DNA from 2 places in the Ruegeria sp. CDSB086 genome. Region 1 is predicted to be linked to the other one. Evidence: riboswitches for the same ligand, from Rfam matches in the RefSeq annotation. Region 1 holds a riboswitch; the other holds the start of a gene.

Region 1 (5,296 bases):
AACTGCATCAGAACGGCTTGAACCAGTGGGTGTTGTTCGGCCTGTGCTTTCAACGCCAGATCAGCCGCGTCTCGTACCTCGGCGATTGTTGCTGCGTCCCCGTCGGCCACAATTGAGACGGCCCATCGGTTTCCGGTCCAGCGTTGCAAGGCCGAACCAAGCCTTTGCGCCAGATCGGTCGGCGCTTTGTCCGTCGGCGTGAACTCGATTCGTCCCGGGGAATACGAGACGAGACGCACGCCGTTTTCGACCTCAACCAACAGTTTTACATCCCGGTTCGTGCGGATCAGTTCGACCACGTATTCGAAGGTTGGATAGTGTGCCAGCGCGGTCTGGACGTCCTGGGCAAGCGCTGCAGTGGGCGCCCCTGCAGGCCCGCGTTGCGCCGAGAGATGCGCAGAGGACGTCGCCTGTGCAGGTGCATGAGTTGGCACAGCCACACCTCCGCCAGGTCCCCCGCTTGGTGGGGGGGGAGGTGCATCCTGTAGTCGTTTGATAAGCTCTTCGGGGCTTGGCAAATCGGCCACATGGGTCAGACGAATGATTGCCATTTCGGCGGCCATCATCGCGTTGGGTGCTGCAGAGACCTCCTCCAGCGCTTTCAGCAACATCTGCCACATGCGTGTCAACACCCGCATCTGCAGCGCCTCGGCCATCTGTTGACCCCGTGCGCGTTCATCCGGTGAAACGGTGGGGTCATCGGCGGCATCGGGCGTGATTTTGACCACGGAAACCCAATGGGTGATCTCGGCCAGATCGCGCAGAACAGCCAGCGGATCGGCCCCTTCGGCATACTGGCCGCTCAACTCAGTCAATGCCCCAGCCGCATCGCCACGCAGAATCATGTCCATCAGATCCAGAACGCGCCCGCGATCTGCAAGGCCCAACATTGCCCGAACCTGATCGGCGCTTGTTTCCCCTGCACCATGTGAGATCGCCTGATCCAACAGCGAGGTCGCATCGCGCGCAGATCCTTCGGCCGCGCGTGTGATCAAAGCCAGCGCGTCTTCTGCGATCTGTGCGTTTTCCGCTGCGGCGATTTTGTTGAGCAGACCGATCATGTCCTCAGGTTCGATCCGGCGCAGGTCGAACCGCTGACAGCGGGACAGTACGGTCACCGGCACCTTGCGAATTTCGGTCGTCGCAAAGATGAACTTCACATGCTCGGGCGGTTCCTCGAGCGTTTTGAGCAGCGCATTGAAGGCGCTGGTCGACAGCATGTGAACTTCGTCGATGATGTAAATCTTATAACGCGCACTGGCGGCACGATATCGGACACTGTCGATAATCTCGCGAATGTCGTTCACACCGGTCCGGCTGGCGGCGTCCATCTCCATCACGTCGACATGGCGTCCTTCCATGATGGCAACGCAATGCTCGCACTGACCACAAGGTTCGGTCGTTGGTTTGCCTTCACCATCGGGACCGATGCAGTTCATACCTTTGGCGATAATCCGGGCGGTGGTGGTTTTGCCGGTGCCGCGAATACCGGTCATGATAAAGGCCTGCGCGATCCGATCCGCTTCGAACGCGTTTTTCAGCGTGCGCACCATTGCGTCCTGTCCAACCAGATCTGCAAAGGTTTCAGGGCGGTACTTGCGGGCAAGAACCTGATAGGCGGGGCTGGGCGTTTCGGTCATGTCTGCTCTGTCAGATTCGTGTCAGAAATGCAGCGTAGAGACCCGGGCCGCCCGCGTCCACAGCAGGCTTTGTGGAATTTCGGTTTGGACCGCGTCTGTAAGCGGGATAAACCGGCTGTCAAAATTTGGTGGGCCGGTGGCAGTAGGAGCATAAGCTTTGGCAAAATTTGCAATCTACGCGCTGCCTGTTGGCTCAGGCACCATGGCGCTGTCCCCTTTGCCTGGCGGCGGCGGTGGGTATGTGGACGATTTGAGGGTGATACAGGACTGGAACCCCGATCTGGTGATTTCAATGACCACCGAGGCCGAGATGCAGCAGATCGGCGCAGGCGGTTTTGGTCGAGACGTTCAAAGCAGGTCCGCTACCTGGGTGCATCTTCCGGTCGAGGATTTTGGCACGCCGCCCCTGCCAATCGAAACTCTTTGGCCCCAAGCCAGCGCAGCCGCCCGGCAGGTTCTGTCCGACGGTGGACGCGTGCTGGTGCATTGCCGGGGCGGTTGTGGGCGGTCGGGGATGGTCGCGCTGAGGCTCATGGTGGAAAGCGGTGAAGATCCAAACCACGCGCTAAACCGGCTGCGCTTGGCCCGACCATGTGCGGTGGAAACGGATGAGCAGATGGCTTGGGCCATGAAACCGGCCCAGAGCGATCGGTGAACTAGGATCAGGCCGTGGCTTGTTGAACAACCTGATGCGATGGACGCGGTGCAAGGGACGATGCCTGAAGCATGGCGCAAGGCAAGGCCGCCAAAACACCAGCAGGCAGAGTGGAAAAGTCAGGGTTGAACATCATATCGGCGTATTCGTCCAACGTGTCGGCCGAGTCGCCCGTGTTTGCCCCGCAATAGACCCTGATCCGGGCCGGGCTGGCGCGAAACCGTGCGGTGCAACCCTCATCGCAATGGGTCAGTTCGCTGGAGCCGTCCACCTCAAATTCGCTGGTCGTCATTGGTTGTGCTGTTGCCATCGCCTCGGCCAATGACCGAGCCATTTGGGCCAATGCGGGGCAGGTTTTCCCCGTTTTCTGGCACAGGGTGGCGGTGAATTCGTGGGTCGTTGTCTTCCAGATCATAATGCGCCCTCCGCGCGGTGAGCGGGGGACGTGGAACAGGGAACTCAGCGTACTGAAGGCCTGCCCGGACACCCCGCCCGAGTTTCGGTTTTTACTTTGATGGCAGGTCTCCTGACTTGCGGGTCATTGCTTTGCCGACCTTCCCAGCCTTTCGGCCAGTGGTATTTCGGCATTGCTTACCGCTTACAGTTGCGGGGGCAGTCGCGGCCTTGGTCCGTTCCGGCTTTGCCGGGCTGGACCGCACCGAGTTCCCTTTTCATCCCGCCCCAATATAAGGACGAGAACCATCACCTCATCGCTAGCGGTTGTAGGTGGCTTGAGTCAAGCGGGCTGTTTTCCATCGTTCAAGTGGACGCTTGGTCACTTTGAAAATCTGTTGACTCTAGTCGCGCAAAAGCGCCGATATGCCATATGTGAACCGAATAGTTCAGATGCTTGCGAGGGCACCATGTTGGACAACACTCCGGTCGTTTTGACCGAAGACTTCACGTTTTCTGCCGGAGAGGCCGAACTGTCGGCACGGCTGTATATGCCTGCCTCGGCACCTGATGTGGCGGTTGTAGTCCATGCAGCCACAGGCGTACCGCGCGACTATTACCAGCATTTTGCGCGGTGGTTGGTGGAAGAACAGGGTATGGCCTGTCTGACCTATGACTATCGCGATTTTGGCCACTCTCTACACGGGCGCCTGCGCGATTCGCAGGCCACGATGGCTGACTGGGCGTTGATCGACATGCCCGCTGCTCGCGCTGAAATGCGACGCAGATTTCCCGCCGCCCAGCAGTGGAGCATTGGCCATTCGGTGGGTGGAATGCTGGGGCCAATTCAGCCCGATATTGAGCAGATCGACCGGATGATCTGTGTCTGTTCAGGTTTGGTGACGTTATCCGACCACCCCTGGCCGTATCGCGCACTGGCGACAATGTTCTGGTATGCCCACCCGCCATTGCTGGTTAAGGCATTGGGATACCTGCCGGGCAAGGCACTTGGGTTCGGCTCGGACCTTCCGGCACGTGTCTACTGGCAGTGGCGCAAATGGTGCACCGCTGCGCTGAGCTACGTGCCGGATATCGGCAAAAGCCTTCCAGACGCCCGTTGGGCTGCGTCGGAAACACCCGTTGATCTGTTCACAATGGACGATGATCAGGTGGTGCCGCCGAACGCGGTTTGGCGCTTGGCCGATCTTTACGGTCCCAAAGCCCGCCGGCATCAGTTGTCGCCGAAGGACTTTGGATTGGCCGAGGTTGGCCACATCGGCGCATTTGCGCGCCGAAATGCGGCCATATGGCCCCGGTTGATCGCCTGAGCCGGTACTTACAGCTTTTTGCGGGATTTCTTGTCCTGCTTCACCGATCGTACCATTTTACCAAAGGCCTTGTCGCGCGCGCGAGACTGCGCCACGGTTTCCGAGTTCCTTTCATCTTCGCGCCGCAGTTTTCGCCAACGCTCTAGCCGCTCTGTGTCAAGGGATCCGATGGAAATCGCATCCTGCACAGCGCATCCCGGCTCGGCCTGATGCTGACAATCGGAAAAGCGGCAGGTTTGGGCCAATTCCAGAATGTCGGAAAAGACCTCATCGACGCCATCTTGTGCATCCAGCAACCGCAAAGCCCGCATGCCGGGTGTATCGACCAGCCAGCCTCCGTTCCGCATCGGATGCAACGCGCGGGCAGTTGTCGTGTGCCGCCCGCGCGCGTCGTTCTCGCGAATACCGGACGTTGCCTCATCCAGACCAGTCATGGCGTTGACCAATGTTGTCTTGCCGACACCGGATGAGCCAACCAATGCAGCGGTCTGTCCAGGAGGGCACCAGGACAGTACTTGCTGCACGTCCAGGGTATCCAAAGCATTGATTGCCAGTACGGTCAAAAACGGAGCCAGCGACTCGGCTGCTTTGGAGAAATTACTAGGATCGGTACAGGTATCGGCCTTGGTTAGTATGACGACCGGATAGCACCCGGCCTGATGTGCCAAAGCCAAATACCGTTCCAGCCGGGCCAGATTGAAGTCGGCATTGCAGGAACTGACGATGAACAGCACATCCACATTGGCGGCGATCAACTGGACCTCGGCCGCGGTTCCGGCAGCGCGGCGTTTCAACAGGCTGCGGCGTTCCAGCAGGTGTTGAACCCGGTTTTGATCATCCGCCAATACCCAATCTCCGACGGCAAAGTCGCCCGTCGGTTGGATCAGGGTGAGCAGAGGTGTTTCACCGTTGATGCTTGCGCCGATCAGGCGATCACGGTGAACGGCTGTGATGCGAAAGGGAGCGCATGTAGGATTGGCCGCATGTTGTGCGGCAAAGTGTGAGGACCATCCCAGGTCCGAAAGTGTAAAAGACATTGTTCTGCCTGTGTTCAGGTACAGCAAGCCGTCTGGATGGCGGTCGCGCATCCAGCGGTAACGTGTTCAGGCAGGTGTGAGAGTCGGCCTCAGAAACGCTCTGCCCAAAGGGTTTTTGCTACAATCATAAAAGCCCTCCTGCGGCTAACGGTTCAAGTAAGTGAGAGGTTGGACATCGACCCAAGCGGGGCTCGTTGTGGCTGCTTCCTTCCGGACCTGACCAGGTTGGCGAGGCGCTCGCCC
Region 2 (5,296 bases), on a different contig from region 1:
CAAGATCCTTGGCTGATGGCTCCGCCTCGGTATCGATGCCAACCGGCGCAAGGAAAGTCAGTCCGTAGGCGTCTGCCAGATAACCAAATGCGTCATGTGCAGTCACAACCGTGCGGCGATTGGCAGGCAGGCCTGCCAGCTTCGTCTTGGTTTCTGCATCCAGCGCCTCAAGCTGCGCAATATAGGCCGCAGCATTGGCAGCGATTTCTTCGGCGTGCTCGGGCATCGCCTCTGTCATCACGTCGGCCACATTGGTCACGTAAATCATGCCGTTCGACAGCGAGTTCCAAGCGTGGGGGTCGATTTTGCCCTCGACTGTGACAGGCGTGATACCATCGGTGGCAACGTGCACGGTTGCGTCAGTGCCCGATTCAGCGATCAGGGTATCGGACCATGTCTCAAAGCCCAGACCGTTGACAAAGATGATATCCGCCTGGGCAACGGCCTTCGCATCTGCAACCGAAGGCTGATACACATGCGCATCCGCATCCGGGCCCACGATTGTCGTAACTGTGGCCAGATCGCCCACGACCTCTTCGACCATGTCGCCGAGGATCGAAAAGCTGGCGACGATCTTGACGTTGTCTTCTGCCGCAACGGTCGGCAATGCAGCCAAAGCAAACGACACAGAGGCGATGCCGGCATAGAGTGACTTCACAAGAGTCATTGTGCTCTCTCTTCTTGTTGAATATGGGCAATGGGGATGTCTTTGGAAACAGACGGTTTGCGCATTCGTCTGCCAAAACCAAGGGGACCGAAAATGGCCGAGAACAGAAAGAACCCACCGGCAACCAAAACGATCGCCGGGCCGGACGGCGTGTCCGGGAACAGGTAGGACAGGGTCAGGCCGATCCAGCAACTGGACAAGGCAAACAGAAAACCCAGGACCAGTTGCCCGGTGATCGTACTGGCCCAATAGCGCGCCGCAGTTGCGGGCAGGATCATCAAGCCAACGGCCATCAACGTTCCCAGTGTTTTGAACGCGGCCAGCAGGTTCAGAACCAACAGCAGCATAAAACCCTGATCTACCAACCACGGTCGGCGCGTCTGCGTTTCGAAGAAAACCGGATCGCAGGTGCTGACAATCAGCGGACGAAGCAGAACGGCGAATGCCAGCAATGTTACTGTCGCCACCCCGCCGACAAGGACCATCGACGCGTCGTCGATCCCAAGGATTGATCCGAACAGGAAGCTTTTTAGTGGAACTGCGGACCCTGCTGCAGACAGGATAAAGATACCCACCGCCAATGCGATCAGATACAGCGAGGCAAGGCTGGCATCGCTGCGCAGGATTGTCCGGCGTGCAAGAAAGGCGGTCAAAATGGCGACGCCAACACCCGCGATAAGCCCTCCGACCAGCAGTGACATGACTGACAAGCCTGCCGTGACAAAGCCGATGACGATGCCTGGCGTAATCGCATGGGCCATGGCCTCACCAGCCAGCGATAGGCGACGCAGAACAAGAAATGCCCCCACCGGCGCGACCGAAGCCGACAAAACCGTGGTTGCCACAAAAGCGCGACGCATGAAGGCAAAGCTCCACATTTCGACGATCAGGTCATACATTGGCGTGCTCCGGTGTTGAATGGGTGCCACGGAACATCCAGGACGCCTGACTTTCCGAAAGGTATCCTTGTGCAACCAGCCGGTCTGGTGTCAGAACGTCATTCACCGGTCCGTGGGTCGCCTCTTGCCCGCCCAAAAGCAGCGCGTGGCTGCAATAATCCAGCACCGAGGAAAGATCGTGCACCACCAAAACCACCGCGCGCCCCTCATCGCGCCATCGGCGGATAATCGACAATAGATGTGCTTCGGTACTTTGGTCGACTGCGGCAAACGGTTCATCCAGCAGGATCAGCGGCGCGTCCTGCATGATAACCCGCGCGAACAGCGCGCGCTGCAATTGCCCACCTGATAGCATATGCAGAGGCCGGTCAGCGATATCCAGTACCCCGGCCTCATCCAGCGCGGCGGCCATCCGGTCGCGCGCGGCGGCGTCCAGCCCGGTACGATAACCAAACCCGCGCCATGCCCCCATCGCGGCAAGATCCCTCACACGGATGGGAAATCGGCGGTCGAACTCGGTCATCTGCGCCAGGTACCCGATGTCACGAGGACGCCCTTGCGGCCAAGTCAAACTGCCCGAAAGCGGATCCATCAAGCCCAGCAGCATCTTTACAAAAGTGCTCTTCCCCGACCCGTTTGCACCAAGAACGGCAAGGGTCGTTCCGGCCGCGATATCCATGGAGAGGCGGTGAAACAATGTCAGGTCGCGGTAGCCCAACGTCAGATCGCGGATTTGCAAAACGGCCGACATCAAATCACCGCGTAAATCGCGAGCCACAAGAGCGCCGACAGCGCCAGAGCCCCCGCGACCAGCGCCGGAACGCTGAATTCTGTCAGACACTTACCCCTTTGGGTGTCAGCTTTTTGCAATGACAACGGCAACGCCTCCTGTGTTTGGACAGGGGCAAAGCGAGCGCAAAGTCGTGCACGGTACGGACCGCTTGAAACATTGTCATCTCCCTCTGGGACACCCCGCCCAGGTTCATAAATTTCGGATGGCAGGTCTCCTGACTTGCGGGTCAAAGCTATCCCGATCCTTCCCAGGCTATTGCCCAGTGGACGATCTCGGGTCGCTCGCCGCCTACAGTTGCGGGGGCAGTCACGGAATTGGCCTTTTTACAGAACCGCACCGTATTCCCTTTTATCCCTGACCGCAAAATACAGTCGGGAACCATCGCGAGGACAAAATACGAATTGATTTGATTCGACAAGAGCGCAAACCTGTGAGGGATGGCTATTCGTTCCAGTCACCGGTCGACTACGGAGGACGCGGTAGACGTGAGGCAACGGTGGATACTACACGAGCCCCGCTTCTTGCAGCTTCAGACCCACGCCAACGGTCTTTTTGACTGAATTTATTCTGCCCGGACTTTTTTTGTCTGCAGTGGGATGATTTGGGTCTTTGACATCGCAGGTTATTCGCCTGACGGGGTGCCGATGTTAAGCGATTGATCTATTTGATCGATTGCCGTCTGAGCGGGGTGTTTTGGATAGTCTGACGCCGGTTGCGGCAAGGTGCAACCGCGGTTGTCGAACTAAGTTAAAGTGTTTGGTTTGAGGAAGAAGCGGATTTTCGCAAAACAGTAGCCAAACTTCCGATAAGCGGGACAAAGCTGACTAATGCCGCGATGGCGCAAAGGTCTGCTTTCGGAAGCGATCAGATGCACCTGAACGGAGGCTACTGATTTACCGGTGCCAGATTCTGGAAGTTGTGATCCCACTCTGTGATTGACATGGATGAGCGACGTGTTCTGATCGGCTTGCCAGACGGAAGGTGCCAACTCGTCAGGGCAATCGCTCTAAGAAGCGTGCGCGTCAACACAGGGGCAGAGCTTTTGCGGATAACTCTCTGGGGCAACTCACGATCAATAAGCCTTGTCGTTTTGCCCATTATTAGTGGACTTTGGTTGGCGATAGGCGTGGGCATCATAAGTGCACTGACCCCCAACTATTCGCATATCGACCAATTCATGAGCGCACTCGGGGCTGTAGGGGCCCCCTTGGCGACGTGGACCAACTATGCCGTCTTCATACCGACAGAGATTTGGCTTCTGGCGTTCCTCGCAAGACTAAACAGTTGCCTCCCAGGCAGCAGGACAAAACGAATCTCGATATTGCTTCTATCCGCTTACGCCATTCTTTTGATACTTGCCGCCTTTCTGCCTTGTGATGCGGGGTGTGATAGTCGAGGCAGCGACGAGAACATGACAAGCACGTTGGTCCATATTGCTCATATGGCAATTGCGGTGACGGCTTATCCGCTTGCGTTGATCGGTTTGCTGATCCTCAGCCTGACTGCCCCACCAAATTCGCTTCTGCGGCGCTTGGCGCCGCCAGCTACAATCGTCGGCTTCTGTTTGTTTATCACAATTTTCTTGATGCCAGTAACACAAGGCTTATTCCAACGCCTCCTCGAAGCATGGATCTACTTCCAATTTATATCGCTGGGACTATATGCTGCTTCAATTTTGCCTCAAAACTGACCTTCCTGCGGTGTGCAGCATTGGCCAAAGTGGGCTCAGAGCGATCGTTCTCTGCCCCCAATTTGGATGACAGCCATCAGCTCGAAGCGGTCATTCCTTACATCCTGCCTCGGAGATAGCAGTCGTTCCATCAAGGAACGGTGTTGGTAGAGCAGGCCACCTTCTGGACATTCGCTGTTTGCGCAGTTTTGGCGGCCACGAAAGGCAGCAATGCGCAGATGGTGAACCTTGCAAATTTTAGTGGGATGTCAGCACTGAGACCAAAGCGTCGGCGCAATTTCCATCACCCTGTCTGCCTTGCAAAATGGTTACAGCCAAGGCTTGAAATGAAGACTCGTAATTCTCGGTTTTACGCCGTTCCCATCAAATAGTGTTGTTTTCATTGACACATTGCCTTGCATGCGATCCGCTAAACTACGTCATCTGTTTTAACGCAAGGATTTGATGTCATGCCAGAATCACTCAACCTGCATAAATTTGAAAACCTAAGTCCTTTCCAAATCAAAGACGAACTTATTAAGTTGGCGCAAAAAGAGGCGCGGCAGATGGCTTTGCCATACCTCAATGCCGGTCGAGGGAACCCTAACTGGATCGCCACTAAAGCGCGGGAGGCGTTTTTCCTTTTAGGGCAGTTCGCTATGACAGAAGCTCAGCGCCATCGTAATGAGCCGCAGGTCGGTTTGGCCGGGATGCCGCAAGGGCCAGGCTGTTATGACCGGCTAAAAGCATATTGTTCCAAATCGGTTGAAGGAAACGGCCCTCCAGGTGCGGAAACTTTGGTGGCCGTAGTGGATTTTGCGATTGAGAAATTTGGTTTTACACCGGACGATTTCGTGCTCGAGTTGACCGACGGTATTGTTGGCGACCACTACCCGATGCCCGACCGGTGCATGGAGCACAACGAGGCGATTGTCCACGAATACGTTATGTGGGCGATGTGCGCGGGGCACCGTCCGGATGCGAAGTTCGATATCTACGCAGTTGAGGGTGGAACCGCTGCAATGTGTTATATTTTCAAGGCACTCAAGAACCAGCGGTTGCTGAATGCCGGCGACACCATTGCGTTGGGCACACCGATTTTCACACCCTATCTGGAAATGCCGGTACTTGAAGACTATGGGCTGAACACCGTGGATGTATCTTCGAAAGAAGAGGACCACTTTCAACTGAACGACGATGATTTCGAAATCTTGTCCGACCCGAAAGTCAAAGCACTATTTCTGGTCAACCCGGGCAACCCGTCTTCA

What was found. A riboswitch is a leader RNA that binds a small molecule or an ion and turns the genes downstream of it on or off. The one in region 1 is predicted to bind cobalamin.
Region 2: linked by a shared signal. The riboswitch ahead of AC2FIO_RS22350 (metal ABC transporter ATP-binding protein) and the one ahead of AC2FIO_RS17835 (hypothetical protein) in region 1 are both predicted to bind cobalamin.

The regions. Positions count from the first base shown of each region.
Region 1 is NZ_JBXWOV010000009.1:48,699-53,994, reverse strand. Features, by position in the region: gene AC2FIO_RS17845 (DNA polymerase III subunit gamma/tau) at 1-1,640, opposite strand, end outside; gene AC2FIO_RS17840 (protein-tyrosine phosphatase family protein) at 1,798-2,295, shown strand; gene AC2FIO_RS17835 (hypothetical protein) at 2,303-2,710, opposite strand; cobalamin riboswitch at 2,795-3,014, opposite strand; gene AC2FIO_RS17830 (alpha/beta hydrolase family protein) at 3,159-4,016, shown strand; gene rsgA (ribosome small subunit-dependent GTPase A) at 4,025-5,053, opposite strand; RNA gene ffs (signal recognition particle sRNA small type) at 5,212-5,296, opposite strand, start outside.
Region 2 is NZ_JBXWOV010000018.1:21,708-27,003, reverse strand. Features, by position in the region: gene AC2FIO_RS22360 (metal ABC transporter solute-binding protein, Zn/Mn family) at 1-667, opposite strand, end outside; gene AC2FIO_RS22355 (metal ABC transporter permease) at 664-1,566, opposite strand; gene AC2FIO_RS22350 (metal ABC transporter ATP-binding protein) at 1,559-2,407, opposite strand; cobalamin riboswitch at 2,547-2,757, opposite strand; gene AC2FIO_RS22345 (DUF998 domain-containing protein) at 3,300-4,049, shown strand; gene AC2FIO_RS22340 (bifunctional aspartate transaminase/aspartate 4-decarboxylase) at 4,499-5,296, shown strand, end outside.